3 regions of the Methylobacterium sp. FW102-HT35C08 genome follow, and region 2 is predicted to be linked to each of the others. Evidence: predicted binding sites of a transcription regulator. Region 2 holds the regulator's gene; each other region holds the start of a gene.
The links. The regulator LexA, encoded in region 2, represses DNA repair genes until DNA is damaged. The targets are predictions, from matches to a motif close to TGTTCNNNNTGTGTTCNG.

Region 1 (7,453 bases), 870 kb from region 2:
TGGCGGCAAACCGCACCCTCGGTTCCAATGGCTTAGGCCTCGGATTGTCAAACTATCCGAGCCCGTCTCGACACCCCGCCGGGCGCGCGTTACGCCTCCGCCATGGCCAAAGAGATCCCCAGCGTCGGGGACCTGCGCCGTAAGTCCGAAGTGTCGGACGATGAGATCGAGGCGGACACCGCCGCCTACCTGAAGGACTAGAACGCTAAGCCCTTCGCCCTCGAGTCCGGGCACACCATCTACGTGGCCAAGGCGATCGAGATGCACCCGCAGGCCAAGAAGCTGCTCGCGGACAAGGTCACCACGCCCGGCCTGCGCCGCACGATGGTGATGACCGCCGTCATCATGGGCTTCCCGGTCCAGGGATGAGCGACGATCCCGAAGCCGCGCACGAGCGCGCCGCGATCCAGCACATGATGCGGCGCCTGGACGGGTTCGCGCGCGGCCTCGGCTTGGACGAGGCGGCCAATCGGCTGATCGTCGAGCAGGTCTACGCCGAGATGCCGGTGCACACGGATGAGGAGCGCCTCGACGTGGCCCGCCAGCGCATGATCATCGCGTCGGCGTAACGGCATGGACGACGACGCCGACCCGGTCTTTAAGGCCGCGGAGGCGTTGAGAGCGAGCGGCCACATCGTCGATCCGTGGGCTGACGACATCATGTTCTGGCTTGTGGATGAGATGCTCTGGATCGTCGACGGTGAGATGCTGACCGACAGCGACCTTTTGGCTTTGGCTATCCGGCTAGGTCTGATGGACTCTCCCGAAGGCCTGCAATAGCGGGGCGGCATGCCCTCGGAACCGAACGCCCCGATACGCGGCCGTCACCTCGAAGCACTGCGCGCCTGTCTACTCTATCCGCAGGGGATGCGGCTTGAGGCCTACCCGTCCGCGATGCCGGCGCTTGAGAAGCGCGGGCTCGTCGTGTCCCGGCCAGCGCTCGGGCCCGGCCGGGTAATCTCAGCTTGGTTCATCACGCGGCAAGGGCGCGACCACCTCGCCGAGATCGACGCCTGCAAGCCCGGGAGACGGATCGCGCTGCCGCCGGCTTAGCGCTTAGCCGCCATGGCGGCAGACCCCAAAGACTGAAATCACGCTGTAACACGCCTCCATCCAAATACGGCTGCTGCCAAGCCCACCCCAATCCGGCTTGCGGCAGGCGGCTCGGGCACGTCGCAGCGTCCGGGCCGCCGTCTCCATTCCGCCGAACCCTCGACAGCAAGCAATATCGCCGGGCGCGCGGGGCTGACTGGCCGGGATCGAGCCATGCACGCCACCCGTGCGCTGGTGCGCCTTGAGGCTGACGGCCTTGCGATCAGGGGCGGGACGCAGCAGGCGCCGCGATGGCGTTCCACCGCGGCGGCCTCAGCTTCAGCCGGCCACGGCCAGGCAGCTGACGCTTGACGACACGAACCAAGCTTCCGCTTTCGATCCAACTCAGACACCCAGACTGCCGTCCGCGCTGATCCTAAGCAGCCATTCGCATAAGGCAATCCCGGCGGAACGGCACGGCTGAAACTGGGTCTCGATAGCTCTTCAAAAGGGACTGACCTGCGTCGCAGCGGGAGTGCATAAGTGGCCAAAATGGGCAGTCACGCGATTGTGACAAGATTATTACAGGCCTCACGAACTTATGTTAGCGAGCCGAAATATCGTTGCTGAGCGAAACAATTCGCGCATGATCCTGCCCCAGCAAGCCGTCGCAACGAGACGCCTTGCCGGAGCACGCCACCAAGACGCGGGCCCGAATAACAACCGGCGGTACGACCTGAAGAATCAGGCAGGGCCGCAGTTACGGGTCTCTAAGGCTTGGGGTTGCTGATGAAGTTTCTGAAAAATTCCCTGCTTGGGTCCGCGGCCGCGTTCGCAGCTGTAGGCGCCGCGCATGCCGCCGATCTTCCGGTGAAGAAGGCGGTTCCGATCGAGTACGTCCGGGTCTGCACCGCCTACGGCGCCGGCTTCTTCTACATCCCCGGCACCGACACCTGCCTGCGCATCTCGGGCCGCGCCCGGTTCGATGCCGGCTACCAGACCAGCTACTCGCGCCAGTACGGCAACAACATCGGCGATACGTCGGGCTACCAGGGCCGGATGCGCATCAACCTCGATGCCCGCACCCAGACTGCCTACGGCACGCTCCGCGCCTTCGTCCGCCTCGATGCCGGCGCCCGCACCGGCTACGCCGGCGTCGGCCAGTCCGGCACCCAGCAGCGCATCGGGCAGGCCTATCCTGGCATCGGTACCGACCAGTTCGGCCGCGACTCGCAGTACATGAACGTCGACAAGGCGTTCATCCAGTTCGCCGGCCTCACCGCCGGCCGCGCCTCCTCGTTCTTCGACTTCTACGCCCACGACTTCGAGATCGGCGGCGCCACCGCGGGCTCGGACAACTTCTCGACCAACCTGCTCGCCTACACGGCCACGATCGGCAACGGCCTGTCGGCCACGATCTCGATCGAAGATCCGGTCTTCCGCCGCACCCCGATCTTCTCGCCGTTCGGCGTCACGCCGACCGTCTCCACCGGCAGCGCCTCGAACTTCGGCGTGACCGTCCAGCCGACGCCGATCTTCGTCGGTCCCAACCGGTTCGGGCTGGTGGACAGCATCGAGAAGTCGCGCCTGCCCGACTTCGTCGGCGTCGTCCGCCTCGACCAGGCCTGGGGCTCGGCCCAGCTCTCGGCCGCCACCCACGAGCTGAACGCCGGCAACCTGTCGAGCGCTGCCAATGCCGGCGGTCTCGGCACCGGTCCGATCCTGGTGCCGGCGCACACCAAGAACACCCAGGGTTGGGCGATCCAGGGCGGCGTGAAGATCAACATGCCGTTCATCGCCCCGGGCGATGCCCTCTACCTGCAGGGTGCCTACGGCGACGGCGCGCAGCTCTACACCGGCTACTCCAACTACACCGGCTCCTACATCCAGAGCACGACCACCATCCAGGGCCAGAAGTTCGCCCAGTACTTCGCGGACGCGACGATCAACCCGTTCACCGGTCAGCTGGAGACGTCGACCAGCTTCACCGCCGTCGCGTCGTACCTGCACTACTGGTCGCCGGAGTGGCGCTCGGCCGTCTTCGGCTCCTACGGCGAGCAGAGCTTCTCGCAGAGCGCGCGTGCGGCTCAGGGCGCGATCTACGGCCTCGTGAGCGGCATCGCCGGCGCCCCCGGCTTCGGCACGAACGCCGTCGGCGTTCCGGGCACCCGGTTCTACCAGCTTACACAGGCACTGCGCGACACCTACCAGTTCGTAGCGGGTGCCAGCCTGATCTGGTCGCCGGTGAAGGATCTCGATATCGGCGTGGAAGGCTTCTACACGCAGATCGGCCTGAAGAACGGCCGCGCGATCGACAACGACAAGGCCCCGGGCGCCTACAACTTGGCCGCCCAGATCAACGCCGGCACCTACGTCCCGCGCACCGCGACGCAGGACTCGGTCTCGCAGATCAAAGTCCGCGTCCAGCGCGACTTCTAATCCCCCAATCGAGGCCGGTTGTTCTCCAGAGCCACCTGGTCTTGATGTCCCCGTGCAAAGGGACCCCACTAGCCCGGCCGAAAGGCCGGGCTTTTTGTTGTTGCCGTCATGGCTTGATGACGGGAACGTGCCGCTCATTCAGTGCCGCGCGTAGATGTGGCTGGCGCGTCGTCACACGAGCTGCATCTCGCCCGGCTTGAGGCCGAGGTGCCGAACCATGTCCCGCGAGAGTGCGCCGACGAGTTCGACCTCCACGCCGTCTGTCGCCAAGGCGCCGACCCGCTCCAGCGCTGCCTGCGCCGATGGGGCGACGACAGCGTAAACGCGCAACGCCTCGCGCCTCTGCCGCACGGCGATCAGGTACGCCGTGCGCTTTTCCTTCTTGCTGGGCCGGGTCTCCTGGACACCGGTTGGTGATCCCTTGGCCATCAGTCCTTGTCAGGTTTTTCCTTGGTGATGGCGCCCGTTTTTGGATCAACGTGGAACTCCATTTTCACGCCGTTCTTCAGGCCCTCGCCTTCCCAATGCCCATCGTCGGCCTCCAGCTCTGTGATGGTGGTGTAGCCCGCGTCCATAAGCTTCTGTTTGACCTGCTCAGCTGGCATCCAGTCGGGACCCGGCTTGTCCTTCTTAGCCAGCGCAGGGCCAGCAAAGCCGAGTGCCAGAGCTAAGACGACGGGAGCGAGCGCCGCAGATTTCATTAGCCACCTCCGTTACTGATTGCGTCAGACAACGGGCGGTTTGGAGTGCGGTTGCTCGTCGATCGGTTCGATGACGGCTAGATCTGGCCCACGATGTTCTTAACGCTGACGCTAGCAGGATAAGTCCGCGACGCCAGGGTGATCGGGAGCGGAAGCGAGCGCGGCTGCAGCGTCCGCTCCTATGCTTCGCCGTCCGAAAGCGGACCGGCAGAAATCCACCCATAGCGGCCTCTCCAGCTTGCGATCGCTCGCGAAAAAGGACGGTCACGCGTAGGCGACCGGCAGCTCGCTCACCTGCGTCGTGTAACGCGGCGTGCGCATCTCAAACTTGGTGTTCCAGTCGCGCCGGCTCACCAGCCCCGCCCGAGCCGGCACCACGGCGCCGCGGCCCCACCGGGCGTTGCAGGCATCCATCGCCGCCATCAGCGGCCCCGATCGCTCGCGATCCAGCGCGCCGATCAGCGCCCGCGGGCTGTGCGACAGCGGCACGAGATCGTTGGTGACGATCCCCGCCTTCGCGTAGCGCCAGGGCCGCTCGCCCGGCTCCCGCCAGGTCTTGGCCACCCCGTGCCGCGCCGCCTTGATCAGCGCCAGCGTGTCCGACGTGTGCTCCGGCAACTGCACCGTGGTCGAGACCGAGCGCATCGGATCATCCCGGTCGTGCTCGCTCGTGTGATAGAAGACCGTGACGTGGTTGGTCCCGAGACCCTCCCGCCGCAGCTTCTCGCCGAGCCGCGTCGCATGCGCGGACACCGCCTCCTCCAGCACCGCCCGCTCGGTGATCCGGCTGGAGAACGAGCGGGTCACCGCGCAGCCTTTCCGGCGCGCCGGCACCATCTCCAGCGGCAGGCAGGCCAGCCCGCGCAGCTCGTGGATGATGCGCTCGCCCACCACGGTCAGGCCCTTGCGCACCGGTCGCGGGTCGAGGTCGCGCAGGTCCGCCACGCTCTCGACGCCCATCGCCTGGAGCTTGGCCAGCGACGCCCGGCCGATGCCCCAGACCTCGGCGACGTCGATCCGGCACAGCCAGTGCGCGTAGGCCATTGGGTCGGTCAGGTCGCACACGCCAGCGAGATCCGGCACCGTCTTGGCGATGTGGTTGGCGAGCTTGGCGAGCGTCTTGGTCGGACCGATGCCGACGCAGGTCGGGATCCCCGTCCAGGCGCGGACGGTCGCGCGCAGGTCGCGGGCGAGTTCGACCCGGAGCGCCGGCGCCACGTCCGACAGGTTCAGGAAGCTCTCGTCGATCGAGTAGATCTCCACCTGCGGGCTGAACTGCCGGTAGACCGTGTTGGTGCGCCCAGACATGTCGCCGTAGAGCGTGTAGTTCGACGAGAACACCCGCACGCCCTGGACCCGGCACAGGTCGCGGATCTTGAAGTACGGGTCGCCCATCCGGATGCCGAGCGCCTTGGCCTCAGCGGTGCGGGCGATGGCGCAGCCGTCGTTGTTCGAGAGCACGATGACCGGCACCGCGGCGAGCTTGGGGTCGAACACGCGCTCGCACGAGCAGTAGAAGCTGTTGCCGTCGATCAGCGCCACGGCCCGGCCGCCGCCGATCCGGTCGCGCAGGCGCGCCTCGGGCCCGCTCACGACAGCTGCCCGCGCGCGACGTGCCAGCGGATCGAGAAGCGCACCACGCCCCAGATCGCGCCCTCGCCGAACTCATCGACCGCGAAGGCCGGCAGGTCCGGGTTGCAGAAGGCCAGCCGCGCGACGTTGCCGTCGAGCACGAGGCGCTTGCAGCTCATCTGGCCGTCGATCGCCGCGACCACGACGCTGCCGTGGCCGGCCTTGAGGCTGCGGTCGACGCAGGCGAGGTCGCGGTCGTAGATGCCGGCGCCCTCCATGGACGAGCCACTGATCCGCCACAGGAAGGTGGCGGGCGGGTTCGGCACGAGCCAGCGCGGCAGCTCGAGCGCGCCTTCGAGAAAGTCGTCGGCCGGCGACGGGAAGCCGGCGCACAGGGCCTGCCCGATCACCGGCACGCGGACCGCGTCGGGGCTCTGGACCAGCAGTTCGTCGATCCGGTTGAGGTGCACCCTGCGCTCCGCCATTTAGAACGGAAACAGAACAAAGCTGATGTGCCGGGTCGGTTCAATCTGCAGGCGAGCGGTTTCTTCCACGCCGGTGGATGGATGTGAACTCAGCCCGGAAAGGCCAATCACGGCGCGGGTTTAATCAGCGCAAACAGTTGGCGGTGAACCTGCGGTCACGCCATTACCGCTTCAGATCAGGGTGCCTACCGGTCCACTCGTGAGCGACCGTCTGGCCCGGATCACGAGTTTGGAGAAGGCCAGCACGGCGGCCGAGGCCTGACTGCGTAGACGCGAAGCTGTCTGCGGCTAAGGTCAAACCGGTTGATTGACACACGTCAAAATTGCATGTCTGTGCGCAACTAAGTTGTGCATCATCGTGTTTGAAGAGCGCCGACGCTTCGAACGCCCCAGCCATACTGATCTGAAAGCCAACGTCGAGTGACCGCACCCGTGACCGCCCAAATTGCGCCCAAGCTCGCGACCGACGCCGATCGGACGGTCGGCAGCCGTATCGCCGCGCTTCGAGCAGCCCAGGGCTTGAGCCAGACCGCTCTCGGAAACGCCCTAGGCATTAGCTTTCAGCAGGTTCAGAAATATGAGAAGGGCCGCAACCGCGTCGGTGCCGGCCGACTCCAGGCGATAGCCGACGTCCTGAAAGTCCCGGTGGAGACGTTCTTCGCCCGTCAGCCGCAGTCGGACGGGCCCAGCTCTGGAGCGACACCCTTCCTCGATGATTCGGAGGTGATGGAGCTCGTAAGGGCCTTCACGAGCATCGCGGACAGTACCACCCGGACCGGAATCTTGGCTGTCGTGAAGGCAACTGCTAGCCTGCAGCCCAAGGCAGACCGGGACTAGCCGCTCCCCCTTCGATAGGAAGACCCCCGAAGGGTGGCTCCCTGATCTCAACCGTCCGCGACAGGGACGCTGACGCGCACATCGACCGTGCAGACGTTCGCACCGGCGACGTCCAGAACTTCAAGGCGCCAATCCTCCCCGAACTTGCGGAGGCGTGCCTCGTCTCGCAAGATCTCGCCGGTGAGCTGTACCGCGGTGAGCCGGGCAGCATCCTTGCTGGCCAGCTCAGTGCCTTCGGCGTCGAGCTCGCTGCGGCCGTCGTGGACGTTGAAGAAGTATCGCGGCACCCGCGCCTCCATCTTGGCTCCATCGTGGGCAAACCCACGCCCATCACGGTAGTTCGGTCCAGTTTCGGACAGAGTTAAACGTTGCCGAGCGAGACACGTG
Region 2 (7,453 bases):
ACCCTCTGCTCGGTGGGGCGCATCCCGCCGGGATGAGGCGGACCTGAGCCGGCAGGATGCGTGGCGCGGGCCTGATCAGTACTCGATCACGCCGTCGAGCGCGTAGTGCTTCACCGTCTTCCGGTTGGCGATCAGCTCGTCCACCGTCGGCTCGCCCTTGAGGGCGCGGGCGATGGCGAGCTTCGTGGCCTCGTAGTTGGTCCGGTAGAGGTCCTTCTGGTCGAGGTTGTCGTCCTCGGCGCAGCGCTGATCGAGCCAGATCATGATGATCATGCACAGCTCGTCGAGCCCGTCCTTCGGCAGGATGCCCTCGATGATGCAGTCCACGATCGCGTCGCCAGTGGCGGCCTGGACCACGCCGCCGAGGAGCTCGGCATATTCGGCCGTGTGGATCGTGACCTTGGTGGTCATCATCGTGGCGGGGCGCACGAGCTGGTTGAGGTCGCGGACCACGAACATCCGCGTGTGGCCCTGGACCTGCCCCATCATCGAGGCGAAGGCCTGGCCGACGGGACCGCGCACCGAGCCGATCAGCACCTCCGGCATGGCGTCGGTGTACTGGCCCTCGGCCGCCAGCACCGTGGCCTCGCCCGTGCGGAACCAGATCTCTTGCATGTTCGAACTCCACCTGATCGGAGCCCGCGGGAGACATCATCGGAGGGCTTGCGTCAATCGCCTCAGAGCAGACCGACCCCGTCGAGCACGCCGACCAGCGCGAAGGCGATCGTCACGCCGGAGATGATGTAGACCACCCACTTGTAAGCCCCTGCCACGCGCTGTCCGTCGGGCAAGGCCCGGGTGGCGAGCAGGATCAGCAGGCCGAGCGCCAGGGGCAGGAGCAGGGCGTTCATCACCTCCACGGCGATGTTGAGCGCCACGAGGTTCGGCACGAGCTGCACGGCGAAGGCGCCCGCGGCGACCACGAGCGCGAAGGCGCCGTAGAAGGCCGGCGCCTCCCGGGGCGACTGCGCAAGGGAATGCGGCTTGCCCGTGACGTCGCCGAAGCCCCAGGCCAGCGCCAGCGCCACGACATTGAGCGCCACGAAGGCCGCCGCGGTGATGCCGGCCCCGAACACCACCTGCCCGAGCCAGGGCCCCAAGGCCGGCGTGAAGGCGCTCGCGAGGTCACCGACGGTCTGGAGTCCGTCCTTCGTGCCCTGGCCGGCCTTGCCGATCGTGGCGGCGGCCGCGATCAGGATTGCCCCCATCACGCATTGCGAGATCACGGCACCCACGAGCGTGTCGAGCCGCGAACTCCGGGCGTGGTCCCAGCCGAGGCCTTTGTCGACGATTGCCGATTGCTGGTAGAAGATCATCCACGGCATGATCACCGCGCCGATATTGGCGGCGATCAGTACCCGGTACTGGCCGTCCCCGAGCGGCATGTGCCCGAAGGAGGCGACGATCTCGGCCACGTTCGGCCGCGCCGCGATGGCGAGGCCGATGAAGACCAGCTCGAACAGGCCGACGACGATCGCCACCACCTCGACCCGCCGGTAGCTCCCGGTAAAGACCAGCGCGAGCAGCAGGACCGCTGGCAGTCCGAGGCTCACGAGCCGGGGCACCCTGAACAGGTCGCCGATGCCGGCAATGCCGGAGAATTCCGTCACGATGGCGCCGATCCCGGCCACCACGAGGCCGCCGTAGGAGATCCAGGCCCAGACCGGCCCGTAATGCGCCCGGATCAGCTCGCCGTGGCCGCGGCCGGTGGCGGTGCCGAGCCGCACCGTCAGCTCCTGAACGACGTAGAGAATCGGCACCAGCAGGATCTGCAGGAGCAGCAGCGAGTAGCCCCAGCGTGCGCCGCTCTGGGCCGCCGTGATCAGGCTGCCGACATCCGTGTCGGCGAGCATCACGACGAGTCCGGGGCCCGCGGTCTTGAGGAACGCGTTCAGGCGAGGCAGGGAAGCGCTTGGCACGGCTCGGGAACAGGCCCGGGCACGGCCGGTTCCGGCGGGCGCCTGCGGCGTTTTCCCGGGCAGGCGGGAGTAACGTGAGATGGTGGAGAGCGCGGATCGAAGCTCCGGCTGGAGCCTTCAGGCGAGCGCCGTGCCCGATGGGGTGCGTCTGGAACTCGCCCTGTCCGACCTGGGCGGAGGTCCGGTCACCGCCGCGATCGTGCTCGACCGGGCGGAGGCTCGGGCCTTTGCCCGCGCGCTGCTGGCCGCCGCCGGAGATGCGGCGGAACGGACTTTTCCGAAGCCGGGCGTTTGAGAGCCCGCCGCCGACGGATCAGCGCGGGCCGAGGCCCGGGTTGCGGCCCGGAAGGCGCGGCACCACCGTGCCCCGCTTCTCGATCGGCGCGTCGCACGCGTAGGCGAACTCGGTCTTCAGCGGATCGAACACGGTCTCGCCGGTGATCCGGCAATCTTCCCGCACAGTCTCGTCGAGATAGGTGCGGGCGGCGGTGCGGAAGCGATTCACCCGGGTCGCCGCCGGCTCGGGATCGATCCGGACCTCGCTCAGGTTGCAGCCGGCATATTCACGCAGGGCATTGGAGACGATGAGCATCCGGCGCAACTGCCGGTTGTCGTAGACCTCATAGGGCTCCTTGCAGCCGATCGTGACCACCTGCGGGGTGAGCGCGACGTAGTTGCGGGAGATGTACGAGAACCCCGTGGTGCAGCCCGCGAGCGCCAAAGCGAGGGAGGCCAGAGTCACGGCCGTCAAGGCGGGAGGCAGCAGAGCCGCGGGTCGTCGCATCCTCGTCATCCCAGCCCGATCTCAGCCCGCCCCGGCTCCGCCGCCCTGTCCGGCGGCGTGTGGGTGCATTGAAACGGCTCCGCTTGCGCCGTCAATTCGTTTCTGCCTCGGAGCGCGGCGCCAGCAGAAGCGTGGCCGTATAACGCTTGCGGAACACTTGCGGAACGTTTAACCTGTTCGTGATTTGTTTCCGAGACCGTCCCGAGGCGGTCCGCCAAGCCGCGAGGCCCCCTTCGATGCTCACGCGCAAGCAGCTGGACCTCCTGCGATTCATCCAGAGTCGCATGCAGGAATGCGGCGTTCCCCCCTCCTTCGACGAGATGAAGGATGCGCTCGATCTCAAGTCGAAATCGGGCATCCATCGTCTGATCACGGCTCTGGAGGAGCGCGGCTTCCTGCGGCGCCTTCCGAACCGGGCGCGGGCCATCGAGGTGATCCGCATTCCCGAGAGCCTGACGTCCCCGGCTGCCGCGGCGCCGGCGGAGCCGCGCCGCTTCACGCCGAGCGTGGTCGAGGGCGGCAAGTCCAAGCAGCCGCCGCTGCCCGCCAATGCCCGCATGATCGACGAGGCCGGCCGCGCCGTGTCGATCCCCGTCATGGGCCGGATCGCGGCCGGTACACCGGTCTCGGCGATCCAGAACCAGAGCCACGCCATCACCCTCTCGCCCGACTTCCTGGCCGGCGGCGAGCACTACGCCCTGGAGGTGCGCGGCGACTCGATGGTGGAGGCCGGCATCCTCGACGGCGACCTCGTGGTGATCCGCAAGCAGGACACCGCCAACACCGGCGACATCATCGTGGCCCTGATCGACGACGAGGAGGCGACGCTCAAGCGCCTGCGCCGCCGCGGCTCCTCGATCGCCCTGGAAGCCGCCAACCCGGCCTACGAGACCCGCGTCCTCGGTCCCGACAGGGTCCAGATCCAGGGTCGGCTCGTCAGCCTCGTCCGCCGCTACTGAAGCGGGGCGGCCGGCGCGTCGTCCGGAGCCGGGTTGGCGCCTGTCGGATCGCTCTCCGACGCGGCCATCCCTCCGGAGGCGTCCGCAGGAGGATCCGTCCCGGTCCGCGCAGCGGCGGCGGGGCGGGGCACCGCGCGGGCCCGCCAGGGGACCGTCCGCTGATCGGTCCGGGCGCCCTGTATCGCGAAGCCGCCCGCTTCGGCGCGCAGGGCCACGGCTCCGTGACTGGCGAGGAAGCCGCGGTCGATGACCAGCGGGCCCGTGCAGGTCGGGGGCGCCGCAAGGCCCGTGATCAGCACGGTGGCCCGGGCGCAATCCTCCGGGAAGGCGCGCCAGTCGCGAACCAGGGCGACCGCCCGGCCGTTCGGCAGAATCGCGGTGCAGCCGAGCCGGTCGCAGCGCCCGCCCGCGGACGGGCGGCTCCGCTGCTCGGGTGTGCGGTTATCGCCGTCCGCCTTCAGCCATTGTTCCAGGACGAAGCCGGAGGGATTTCCGAGCGCCGAAAGGCGCCCGTCGGGACCCCGCACCGCGGCGCCTCCGCCCTGCCGGTCGATGTAGAGATCGTAGCGCTCCGGCAGGGCCGCGAGGCCGAGGCCGAGCAGGAGCGGCGGTAGGGCGAGCCAGCGCAGCCGCGAGACCGGGAGCGTCGCCAGCAGCAGCCCGGCCGTGAGCAGTCCCAGCGCCCCGGTTCCGAACGCCGGCAGCACCAGCGTTGCCCGCTCGAACCCGGCGATCCATTCGGAGATCGCCAGCATACCGCCGACTGCCTGCCCCATGAGCCACCAGATCGGCCGGTCGAGAGCCAACGGATAGGCGAGGATCCCGATCACCGCGGAGGGCATCACCACCAGGGAGACCAGAGGCAGCGTCAGCGCATTGCCGATCAGCCCGAACGGCTGGATTGTCTGGAAATGGTAGGTGGCGAAGGGGGCGGTGGCGATCTGCGCCACCAGGGTCGTCGCCAGCGTGCCGGTGACCGCCGACAGGCCGGTGCCGACGATCCGCCCGATCCGCCCCGCCCCGGGGCGCAAGAACAGCCGTCCGTCGATCAGCCGCGCGCAGGCAATCAGCCCCGCCACCGCGCCGAACGACATCTGGAAGCTCGGGCCAAGCAGCCCCTCGGGCTCGCGGGCCAGGGCGATCAGCGCGGCGAGCGCGAGATTGCGCATCGACAGGGCCGGCCGGTCCACCAGGATCGCGCCCAGCATGATCAGGGTCATGATCAGCGAGCGCTCGGCCGCGATGTCCCAGCCCGAGAAGGCACAGTAGGCGGTGACCCCGATCATCGCGAAGCCGGCCGCGATCTTCTTGATCGGCCAGACCAGCGCGCAATGGGGGATCAGCGCCAGGGCCGCCCGCACCAGCCAGAACACAACGCCGGCGGCCAGCACCATGTGCAGCCCCGAGATCGAGACCACGTGGTAGATGCCGGCGGCGCGCAGCGCATCGTTGGTCGCCGGGCCGATCAGACCGCGCTTGCCGGTCACCAGGGCCGCCGCTACCGCACCGGCCTGGCCGCCCTCGGCCTGGGCGATCCGCCGGGTGAGCGCATTGCGGGCCTCGTCCAGCATGGCGGCGAGCCTGAGGCGCAGGGGCGGTGCGACCGACGGCGTCTCGATCCGGACCGCGCCGAGCAGCGAACCCACCGCGCCGATCCCCTGGAAATAGGCGTCCCGGGCGAAGTCGTAGCCGCCAGGGCGGGCCGCTTCGGGCGGCGGCAGCAGACGCGCGGTGGCGGTGATGACATCTCCGGGCCGCAGCGCCGGCGCCTTGCGGAACGAGACCCGCACGCGGGCGGGCCGCAGGTTCGGCGCGAGGCCCGCGAAGGTCTCGACCCGGACGATCAGCCGGGCTCCGACCTCGCGCTCGTCCAGGGCCTCGATCATCCCGGTGAGCGGCCCGATCGTGGTCCGGGCGAGGATCGGGGCGGCCACCTGCGAGACCCGCCAGGTTGCCGCCGCGAAGCCGAGAAAGCCGGCCGCCATCGCGAGGGCGAGCGCCAGCGCCGCCGGTCGCGCGCCGAGAAACGGGATCGGCGCCACCGCGAGCGCCGCCCCGGCCAGCGGTGCGGCCAGGACCGGCGTGCCGTCGACGGCCGCGAAATAGACCAGGATCCCGGTGCCGAAGGCCACCGCCAGCCAGGGGAACAGGCGGCGCTGCTCGGCTTCCCAGCGGAGGCCCCCGGCGATCCAGGCACCGATTGCCGGCCGGGCCAGGGCGCGCGGGCCCGGCAGCGCCACCGCGCTCCCCGCTGCCCTCGCGCCGATCCGCCGCATTGCCGCCGCCCCGATCCGCGCGACCTGTGCGGACGGTCGAGCGATTCCTCCGACGATTCTTAACGCACTGCCGGCCTCGTGCTACAGCCGGTGCTTCGTGCTACGGGCGCCGTGTCGAGCCCTCGCCGCTCTCCGCCTCCGCTCCGCGACCCGCCCCCGAACACACCGGACCGATGTCCTCAGCCGTCGTCACGCGCTTCGCCCCCTCGCCCACCGGCTACCTCCATATCGGCGGGGCCCGCACGGCGTTGTTCAACTGGCTCTACGCCCGCCACACGGGCGGCACGATGCTGCTGCGCATCGAGGACACTGACCGGGAGCGCTCCACCAAAGGCGCGATCGACGCGATCCTCGACGGACTCACGTGGCTCGGCCTCGACTGGGACGGCGACGTGGTCTTCCAGTTCGCCCGCGCCGAGCGCCATCGTGCCGTCGCCGAGGAACTGCTGGCCGCCGGCCGCGCCTATCATTGCTACGCCACCGCCGAGGAACTCACGCAGATGCGCGAGACCGCCCGCGCGGAGGGCCGCGCGCCCCGCTATGACGGCCGCTGGCGCGACCGCGACCCGTCCGAGGCGCCCGCCGGGGTGAAGCCGGTGATCCGCCTGCGCGCGCCGGTCGAGGGCGAGACCGTGGTCGAGGACGCCGTCCAGGGCCGGGTGACCTGGGCCAACAAGGACCTCGACGATCTCGTCCTCCTGCGCTCGGACGGGACACCGACCTACATGCTCGCCGTCGTGGTCGATGACCACGACATGGGCGTCACGCAGATCATCCGCGGCGACGACCACCTCACCAACGCGGCCCGCCAGAGCCAGATCTTCTCGGCGCTCGGCTGGGACATTCCCCGGATGGCCCATATCCCGCTGATCCACGGGGCCGATGGGGCCAAGCTCTCGAAGCGCCACGGTGCACTGGGCGTCGAGGCCTACCGCGATCTCGGCTACCTGCCGGCGGCCCTGCGCAACTACCTCGTGCGGCTGGGCTGGAGCCACGGCGACCAGGAAGTCTTCTCGACGGACGAGATGATCGCGGCCTTCGACCTCGGATCGGTCGGGCGCTCCGCGGCGCGGTTCGATTTCGCCAAGCTCGCCAACCTCAACGGCCTCTACATCCGCACCAGTGCCGATTCCGACCTCGTGGCGGCGATCGAGACCATCCTGCCGAATGTCGGCGCCGAGCGCGGCCTGTCGGCGCCGCTGCAGCCCGATCTCAAGGACAAGCTCATCCAGGCCATGCCGGGGCTGAAGGAGCGGGCGAAGACGCTGATCGAGCTCCTCGACAGTGCCTATTACCTGTACGCGCAGCGCCCCCTGGCGCTGGACGACAAGGCCCGCGCCCTCCTCACCGACGAGGGCCGCGCGCGGCTCGCCGGCGTGCGCCCGGCGCTCGACGCCCTGCCTGCGTGGAGCGCGGCGTCGACCGAGGACGCGGTGCGTCAGTACGCCGAGAAGGCCGGCTGCAAGCTCGGGCAGGTGGCCCAGCCCCTGCGCGCGGCGCTCACCGGCCGCACCA
Region 3 (7,453 bases), 500 kb from region 2:
GGGGCGAGCGCCACCGCCAGGATGCGGGCGCGGAGCGAGGCGAGGATCGGCATCGGTGGATCTGGAAGTGTCCGAAAGGAGACACTTCACCATCCGGCCAAGTCTTAAAGAACCCGTTATAGATTTGCCGCCGTCGCCGGCCCGATCTGCCCAATCAAGCGGCGTCGTGGACGGTCTCTGCCTGATCGGCGTGCAGGTCCCCCCAGGTCTTCAGGGCGCGGATGACCGGTTCCAGGGAGCGCCCGCGCGCCGTCAGGCTGTATTCGACCTTGGGTGGGACTTGAGCGTAGACCGTCCGGGTGATCAGGCCGTCCGCCTCCATTTCGCGCAGCTGGTTCGTGAGCATGCGCTGGGTCACGCTGGTCAGCCGCCGGCGGATCTCGTTGAACCGCAGAGTCCCCTCCAGCAGGTGATAGAGGATCACGCCCTTCCACTTGCCGTCGATGAACCGGAGGGTCGCCTCGACGGCGCAGCCGGGGCTGCAGGCGCCGGCGTGATGGCGGGTGCGCGGCATGGCGATGTCTCCGACGGTATCGTTTTTGGCACTATCGGCGTTTTATGTGCGTACTTGCGGTTCGTGAAGGCGGGCGGCATCTCCTGCGGCGACAGCCCGAGGAGACCACGATGCGCGCCGTCGGCTACCGCAAGTCCCTGCCGATCACCGATCCCGAAGCCCTGGTCGATTGCGACCTGCCGCAGCCCGAGCCCGGCCCGCGCGACCTGCTGGTGAAGGTCGAGGCGGTCTCGGTGAACCCGGTCGACACCAAGGTCCGGCGTCGGGCCGAGCCGGAGGAAGGCGGCGTCAAGGTGCTCGGCTGGGACGCGGCCGGCACCGTCGTCGCCGCGGGCGCGGAGGTCGCGGGCTTCGCCGCGGGCGACGCCGTGTACTACGCGGGCGACCTCACCCGGCCGGGGACGAACGCCGCGTACCATTGCGTCGATGCCCGCATCGTCGGGCACAAGCCCGCAAGCCTCGACTGGGCGCAGGCCGCCGCCCTGCCGCTCACCGCGATCACCGCCTGGGAGACCCTGTTCGACCGGCTCGATGCGGGAAAGCCCGTGCCCGGGGCCGCCCCGGCGATCCTGATCGTCGGCGGCGCGGGCGGCGTCGGCTCGGTGGCGATCCAGCTCGCCCGGGAGCTCACCGACCTCACCGTGATCGCCACCGCGTCGCGGCCCGAGACGGCGCAATGGTGCCGGGATCTCGGCGCCCACCACGTGGTCGATCATTCCAGGCCGCTCGCTGCCGAGGTCGCGTCCCTGCGGCTCGGCGCGCCGGGTCTGGTCTTCTCCACGACCAACACCGACGCCCACCTCGCCGCGATCGTGGATCTCATCGCCCCGCAGGGCCGCCTCGCCCTGATCGACGACCCGGAGCGCCTCGATGTCGGGCTCCTCAAGCGCAAGAGCCTGTCGCTGCACTGGGAGTTCATGTTCACCCGGTCGATGTTCGCCACCGCCGACATCGCCGCCCAGGGTGCGCTGCTCGACGAGGTCGCCCGCCTCGTTGACGCGGGCCGCCTGCGCACCACCCTGGGTGAGCATTACGGCCGGATCGACGCCGCGAACCTGAAGCGCGCCCACGCGCTGATCGAGAGCGGGCGGGCCAAGGGCAAGATCGTGCTCGAAGGCTTTGCGGACTGAGGGGGGACGCGATGGCGGAAGCGGCGGGGACCGGGATCTTCGACGTGGCGGCGCTGGCGGCAACGCTGCCCGAGCGGGCGCAGACCCTCCTGGTCGACACCTACCTGACCAACCGGGAGGCCGCGAGCGCCCGGGTGTTCCGGGTCTACCGGCCGACCCCGCCGCACTATCACGCCACCTGCGACGAGTACCTCTACTGCCTCTCGGGCCGGGGCCGGGTTTGGCTGGGCGATCCGGCTTCCGAGACGGCGTTCGGCCCCGGCCAGCTCCTGTTCTTCGAGAAGGGCACGGTCCACGCGATGCCGGAGATCGCGCCCGGGGCGCCGGTGGTGTTCCTGTCGATCGACACGCCCCGGCGGGCGCCCACCGACATCATCTTCGTGAACCCGGAGGACGGCAGCCCCGCCACCTTCATGGCGCGCAACGCCGAGGCGTGAGCCTCACACCCGCAGGGACCGCCCGGCCGCCGCTACGCCGAGGAGCAGGGCCGCCACGATCAGGAGCGCTGCGGGCAGGCCGAGCGCCTGCGCGGCGAAGCCGATCAGCGCCGGACCCGCCAGCACCCCGGCATAGCCCAGCGTCGTCACCGCCGGCACGGCCACGCGCGCGGGCATTGCCCTCTGGCGGCCGGCGGCCGTGAACAGGACCGGGACGATATTGGCGCAGCCCGCCCCGACCAGGGCGTAGCCGGCCAGCGCCGCCTCCCAGGCCGGCACCAGGACCGAGAGCGCGAGACCTGCGGCCGCCAGCAGGCCGCCGAGGACCACCACGCGCCGACGGCCGAGCCGGGCCACCACCCGGTCTCCGCCGAGTCGCCCGGCCGTCATGGTCACCGAGAAGGCCGCGTAGCCCAGCGCCGCCCAGGCCGGGTCGAGACCGCGCTGCTGAATCAGGAACACCGCGCTCCAGTCGAGGGCCGAGCCCTCGGTGAGGAACACCACGAAGCACAGCAGGCCCAGCACCAGCACCGGGCCGCGGGGCAGCGCGAAGGCGGGCCCGCCGCTTCCCCCTGCCCCGCCGGCCGGCAGGATGCCCGGCCAGGCGGCCGCGAACAGGGCCACGATGCCGGCGACCAGGATCAGCACGCTCCAGCCGGCGCCGAGACCGGTGCCCAGCAGGACGCTGGCCAGCAGCGCCCCCAGGATGCAGCCGAGGCTGTAGAGGCCGTGGAAGCCCGACATCATCGGGCGCCCGGCGGCGCGCTCCACCGCGACGGCCTGCAGGTTCATGACACAGTCCACCGCCCCCATCCCGGCCCCGAACAGCAGCAGCGCCCCGGTGAGCGGCACGAGCCCGGAGCCAACGGCCAGCACCGGTAGGGCGAGGCCGATCGCGAGCGTGCCGGCGAGCAGGACCGGCCGGAAGCCGAGCCGCGCGGCCGCCACCCCGGCGCACGGCATGGTCAGGATCGAGCCGATGCCGAAGGTGAGGAGCAGCAGCCCGAGCCCGGCCGCATCGAGGTCGGCGCGGTCCTTCACCAGCGGCACCAGCGGCGCCCAGGTGGCGTTGGCGAGGCCGACGATCAGGAACAGCAGCCGGGTGGACAGCCTCTGCTGGGCTGCGGCCCGGTCGTCGGCCCCAGGGATGGCGACCGGATCGGTCAGGTCGAGCGCTGGCATCGCTACCGGTCGGGGTGTGGATCTGAGGGCGGGATTTGGCGACGTGGATCTCAGCCCCGCGGTGCAACACCGAAGGTGGGCCAAGGTTTGGCGAACATAGGGCCGCCGGACTCTGGTCTCGGCCGTTGGCTGCGCCGCGTCCGCGCGAGCGCTGCGAGGTGGCCCAGGGTAGCGCGCGACTGGTCTGCGTGGCGCGCTCTCCGGATTGCTTCGCTGCGCTCGCCAAGACGGGTGATCGTTCACCGAGTGGTTGCCGCCGTACGCGTTTCGTTCTAGCAAGGGCGGCGCATGACGGGCCTGCGTCCCGCCGGCCGCATCTTGCCGTGAGCCTTCTCGGGCTCGACATGAGGCCGTTGCGGCGGCTGGCCCGCGCGCGAATCCGATCTGACCGCGTCGACGCCTCGAAAGACCGCCGCCCTCATGGCCAAAGCCCAAGCTGGAAGTCGTGCCGCAAGCCGCGCCGACGCCGCCAAAGCCGCTCCCAAGTCGCCCGTCAAGGCGGTCCCGGCCAAGACAGCTCCTGTGAAGGCAGCCCAGCCCAAGCCGGCCCGCGCGAAGGGCGAGGCGTCCGCTGCCCGGACCGAGGCCGCCGTCGACGCCAAGCTGGCCGCCCTGTTCGATGCCGCGCCGGCTCCTGCCGAGGACCGGCGGGTCATTGCGATCCGCGGCGCCCGCGAGCACAATCTCAAGAACGTCGACCTGACCATCCCTCGGGACAAGCTCGTGGTGTTCACCGGGCTGTCGGGCTCGGGCAAGTCGTCGCTGGCCTTCGACACGATCTACGCCGAGGGGCAGAGGCGCTACGTCGAGTCGCTCTCGGCCTATGCCCGCCAGTTCCTGGAGATGATGTCCAAGCCCGACGTCGACCAGATCGACGGGCTGTCGCCGGCGATCTCCATCGAGCAGAAGACCACCTCCAAGAATCCGCGCTCCACCGTGGGGACGGTCACCGAGATCTACGACTACATGCGCCTGCTCTGGGCGCGGGTCGGCATCCCCTACTCGCCGGCCACCGGCCTGCCGATCGAGAGCCAGACCGTCCAGCAGATGGTCGACCGGGTGCTGGAGCTGCCGGAGAAGACCCGGCTCTACCTGCTCGCGCCCGTGGTCCGTGGGCGGAAAGGCGAGTACCGCAAGGAGATCGCCGAGTACCAGAAGAAGGGCTTCCAGCGGCTGCGCGTGAACGGCGAATATTACGCCATCGATGACGTGCCGAAGCTCGACAAGAAGTTCAAGCACGACATCGACGTGGTCGTCGACCGCATCGTGGTCCGCGCCGATATCGGCTCCCGGCTGGCGGATTCCTTCGAGACCGCGCTGGAGCTCGCCGACGGCATCGCGGAGGTCGTGTTCGCGGACGCGCCCGAGGGCGAGACGCCCCGGACCATCACCTTCTCGTCGCGCTTCGCCTGCCCGGTCTCGGGCTTCACCATCGCGGAGATCGAGCCGCGGCTGTTCTCGTTCAACAACCCGTTCGGCGCCTGCCCGACCTGCAGCGGCATCGGCCACGAGATGCGGATCGACCCCGAGCTGGTGATCTCCGATCCGGCCTTGAGCCTGAAGCGCGGCGCGGTCGGCCCCTGGGCGAAGTCGACCTCGCCGTATTACGGCCAGACGCTCGACGCGCTGGCCGAGCATTTCGGCTTCAAGACGAGCGTGCCCTGGCAGAGCCTGTCGGAGACGGCCCGCGCCATCGTGCTGTACGGATCGAGCAGCCAGGCGATCCGCTTCGCCTACGACGACGGGTTGCGCAAGTACACGGTCACCAAGCCGTTCGAGGGCGTGATTCCGAACCTGGAGCGCCGCTACAAGGAGAGCGATTCCGACGCCGTCCGGGAGGAGATCGGCCGCTTCATGAGCGAGACGCCCTGCGCCGCCTGCGGCGGCAAGCGGCTGAAGCCGGAGGCGCTCGCCGTGAAGGTCGCCATGGCGGACATCGCCGACGTGACGGCCCTGTCGGTCTCGGAGGCCCATCGCTGGTTCTCCGAGCTGCCGGGGAAGCTGACCACGAAGCAGAACGAGATCGCGGTCCGAATTCTGAAAGAGATCCGCGACCGACTGACCTTCCTGGTGGATGTGGGCCTGGAATACCTGACGCTCGCCCGCGGCTCCGGGTCGCTCTCGGGCGGCGAGAGCCAGCGCATCCGGCTCGCCTCGCAGATCGGCTCCGGGCTGACCGGCGTGCTCTACGTGCTGGACGAGCCCTCGATCGGCCTGCACCAGCGCGACAACGAGCGACTGCTCGGCACGCTCAAGCGCCTGCGCGACCTCGGCAACTCGGTGATCGTGGTCGAGCACGACGAGGACGCGATCCTGCAGGCCGATTACGTGGTCGATGTCGGCCCGGGCGCCGGCATCCACGGCGGCGAGATCATTGCGCAGGGTACTCCGGCCGAGGTGCTGGCGAATCCCGCCTCACTCACCGCGAAATACCTCACCGGCGCGATGGCGGTGCGCACGCCGACCGCCCGGCGGAAGGGTCGCAAGGGCAAGCTCGGGCTGTTCGGCGCGCGGGGCAACAACCTGAAGGACGTGGATGTCGAGATCCCGCTCGGCACCTTCACGTGCATCACCGGCGTCTCGGGGGGCGGCAAGTCCACCCTGGTGATCGACACCCTCTACAAGGCCGTCGCCAAGAAGCTGAACGGCGCCCTGGAGCACCCGGCGCCCTACGGGCGGCTGGAGGGGCTGGAGCATCTCGACAAGGTCATCGACATCGACCAGTCGCCGATCGGGCGCACGCCGCGCTCGAACCCCGCCACCTATATCGGCGCCTTCACGCCGATCCGCGACTGGTTCGCGGGCCTGCCGGAGGCCAAGGCGCGGGGCTACCAGCCCGGCCGCTTCTCGTTCAACGTCAAGGGCGGGCGCTGCGAGGCCTGCTCGGGCGACGGCGTCATCAAGATCGAGATGCACTTCCTGCCGGACGTCTACGTCACCTGCGACGTCTGCAAGGGCAAGCGCTACGACCGCGAGACCCTGGAGGTGAAGTACCGGGCGAAGTCGATCGCCGACGTGCTCGACTCCACCGTCGAGGAGGCGGCCGAGCTGTTCAAGGCGGTGCCGGCGATCCGCGACAAGCTCGAGACCCTGAAGCGGGTCGGCCTGCACTACGTCCATGTCGGCCAGCAGGCCACGACCCTGTCGGGGGGCGAGGCGCAGCGGGTGAAGCTGTCCAAGGAGCTGTCGAAGCGCGCCACCGGCCGCACCCTCTACATCCTCGACGAGCCGACCACCGGCCTGCACTTCCACGACGTCGCCAAGCTCATGGAGGTGCTCCACGAGCTGGTCGACCAGGGCAACACGGTGGTGGTGATCGAGCACAACCTCGAAGTGATCAAGACCGCCGACTGGGTGATCGACATGGGTCCCGAGGGCGGCGACGGCGGCGGCAGGGTGGTGGCGCAGGGCACGCCGGAGCAGATCGCCCGCTCGACCGCGAGCCATACCGGCCGGTTCCTGCGCGAGGTGCTGGAAAGGCGCCCTGCCCCGCAGGCCGCGCCCCGCGCCGCCCGCCGCAGCGCCGCCGAATAGGCCCGGGCGTCCACGTCCCCCGACAAGCCCGAAGCGAGGCGGCAAATTCTGCCCGGTCCAGGCCGCCAAGGCCTGGCCGGGCGCCCGCGGCCGAACCTGATTCGGGCTGTCGGATACCAGTCCGGGTCCCGCACGGCCCATTTCGGGCGGCCGGTCCGGTCCCGGCGCCCGGTCGCCCCGGCGGCGTCCCGCCCGCGCCGGATTTGCCGGATTCTCCCGTGACTCGGGGGGACAACAGCTTGACCATTCAACGATATTTTGCCGAACCGATGATCGCGGCTCGGGCCTGTGGACAGTGTTGCATCGCCGCAAAAATGCGGCTTTTGCGCAACGGTTCGGCCAGTTTTGCCGTTTCGGCGAGCATTCCACTGTCTTTCCGCAGGTCTCTGTAGAATAGTCGCAGACGTTGAGACGGGCAGGCTCCGTGGGGGTGCTCGGCAGGTCCGAAGCCGGCAGCCGCGATAGGCGAGCAGACCGGCAGGGAAGTGCCGAATGCGGGACGGATGCCTTGAGACCTTGGGAAGGAATGAGAAAATGATGAAGAACTGGCTCGCGGCCGGCACGGTCGCGCTCACGGTCGGCATGACTTCGACGATCGCGCAGGCGCAGTCCACAACGGTTCCGGGCGAGCAGGTCGGCCTCGCCGTCGGCGCGCC

Region 1: the regulator LexA is predicted to act here: its motif matches at 6,231-6,248, upstream of AC3WSN_RS14055 (LexA family protein).
Region 3: the regulator LexA is predicted to act here: its motif matches at 3,521-3,538, upstream of uvrA (excinuclease ABC subunit UvrA).

Annotation. Positions count from the first base shown of each region.
Region 1 is NZ_JBYTCL010000002.1:2,915,047-2,922,499, reverse strand. Features, by position in the region: gene AC3WSN_RS14095 (hypothetical protein) at 244-369, shown strand; gene AC3WSN_RS14090 (hypothetical protein) at 366-569, shown strand; gene AC3WSN_RS14085 (hypothetical protein) at 574-780, shown strand; gene AC3WSN_RS14080 (hypothetical protein) at 790-1,053, shown strand; gene AC3WSN_RS14075 (porin) at 1,822-3,471, shown strand; gene AC3WSN_RS14070 (hypothetical protein) at 3,643-3,900, opposite strand; gene AC3WSN_RS14065 (PepSY domain-containing protein) at 3,900-4,172, opposite strand; gene AC3WSN_RS14060 (Y-family DNA polymerase) at 4,437-5,765, opposite strand; gene AC3WSN_RS14055 (LexA family protein) at 5,762-6,214, opposite strand; gene AC3WSN_RS14050 (helix-turn-helix domain-containing protein) at 6,662-7,066, shown strand; gene AC3WSN_RS14045 (DUF6894 family protein) at 7,114-7,365, opposite strand.
Region 2 is NZ_JBYTCL010000002.1:2,040,732-2,048,184, forward strand. Features, by position in the region: gene AC3WSN_RS09670 (hypothetical protein) at 1-36, shown strand, start outside; gene fae (formaldehyde-activating enzyme) at 76-615, opposite strand; gene AC3WSN_RS09680 (NRAMP family divalent metal transporter) at 678-1,853, opposite strand; gene AC3WSN_RS09685 (hypothetical protein) at 1,999-2,214, shown strand; gene AC3WSN_RS09690 (hypothetical protein) at 2,233-2,703, opposite strand; gene lexA (transcriptional repressor LexA) at 2,940-3,662, shown strand; gene AC3WSN_RS09700 (ComEC/Rec2 family competence protein) at 3,656-5,938, opposite strand; gene gltX (glutamate--tRNA ligase) at 6,112-7,453, shown strand, end outside.
Region 3 is NZ_JBYTCL010000002.1:1,536,367-1,543,819, reverse strand. Features, by position in the region: partial or broken gene AC3WSN_RS07355 (methyl-accepting chemotaxis protein) at 1-53, opposite strand, end outside; gene AC3WSN_RS07350 (winged helix-turn-helix transcriptional regulator) at 155-514, opposite strand; gene AC3WSN_RS07345 (zinc-binding alcohol dehydrogenase family protein) at 625-1,644, shown strand; gene AC3WSN_RS07340 (cupin domain-containing protein) at 1,656-2,081, shown strand; gene AC3WSN_RS07335 (MFS transporter) at 2,085-3,263, opposite strand; gene uvrA (excinuclease ABC subunit UvrA) at 3,684-6,797, shown strand; gene AC3WSN_RS07325 (transporter) at 7,332-7,453, shown strand, end outside.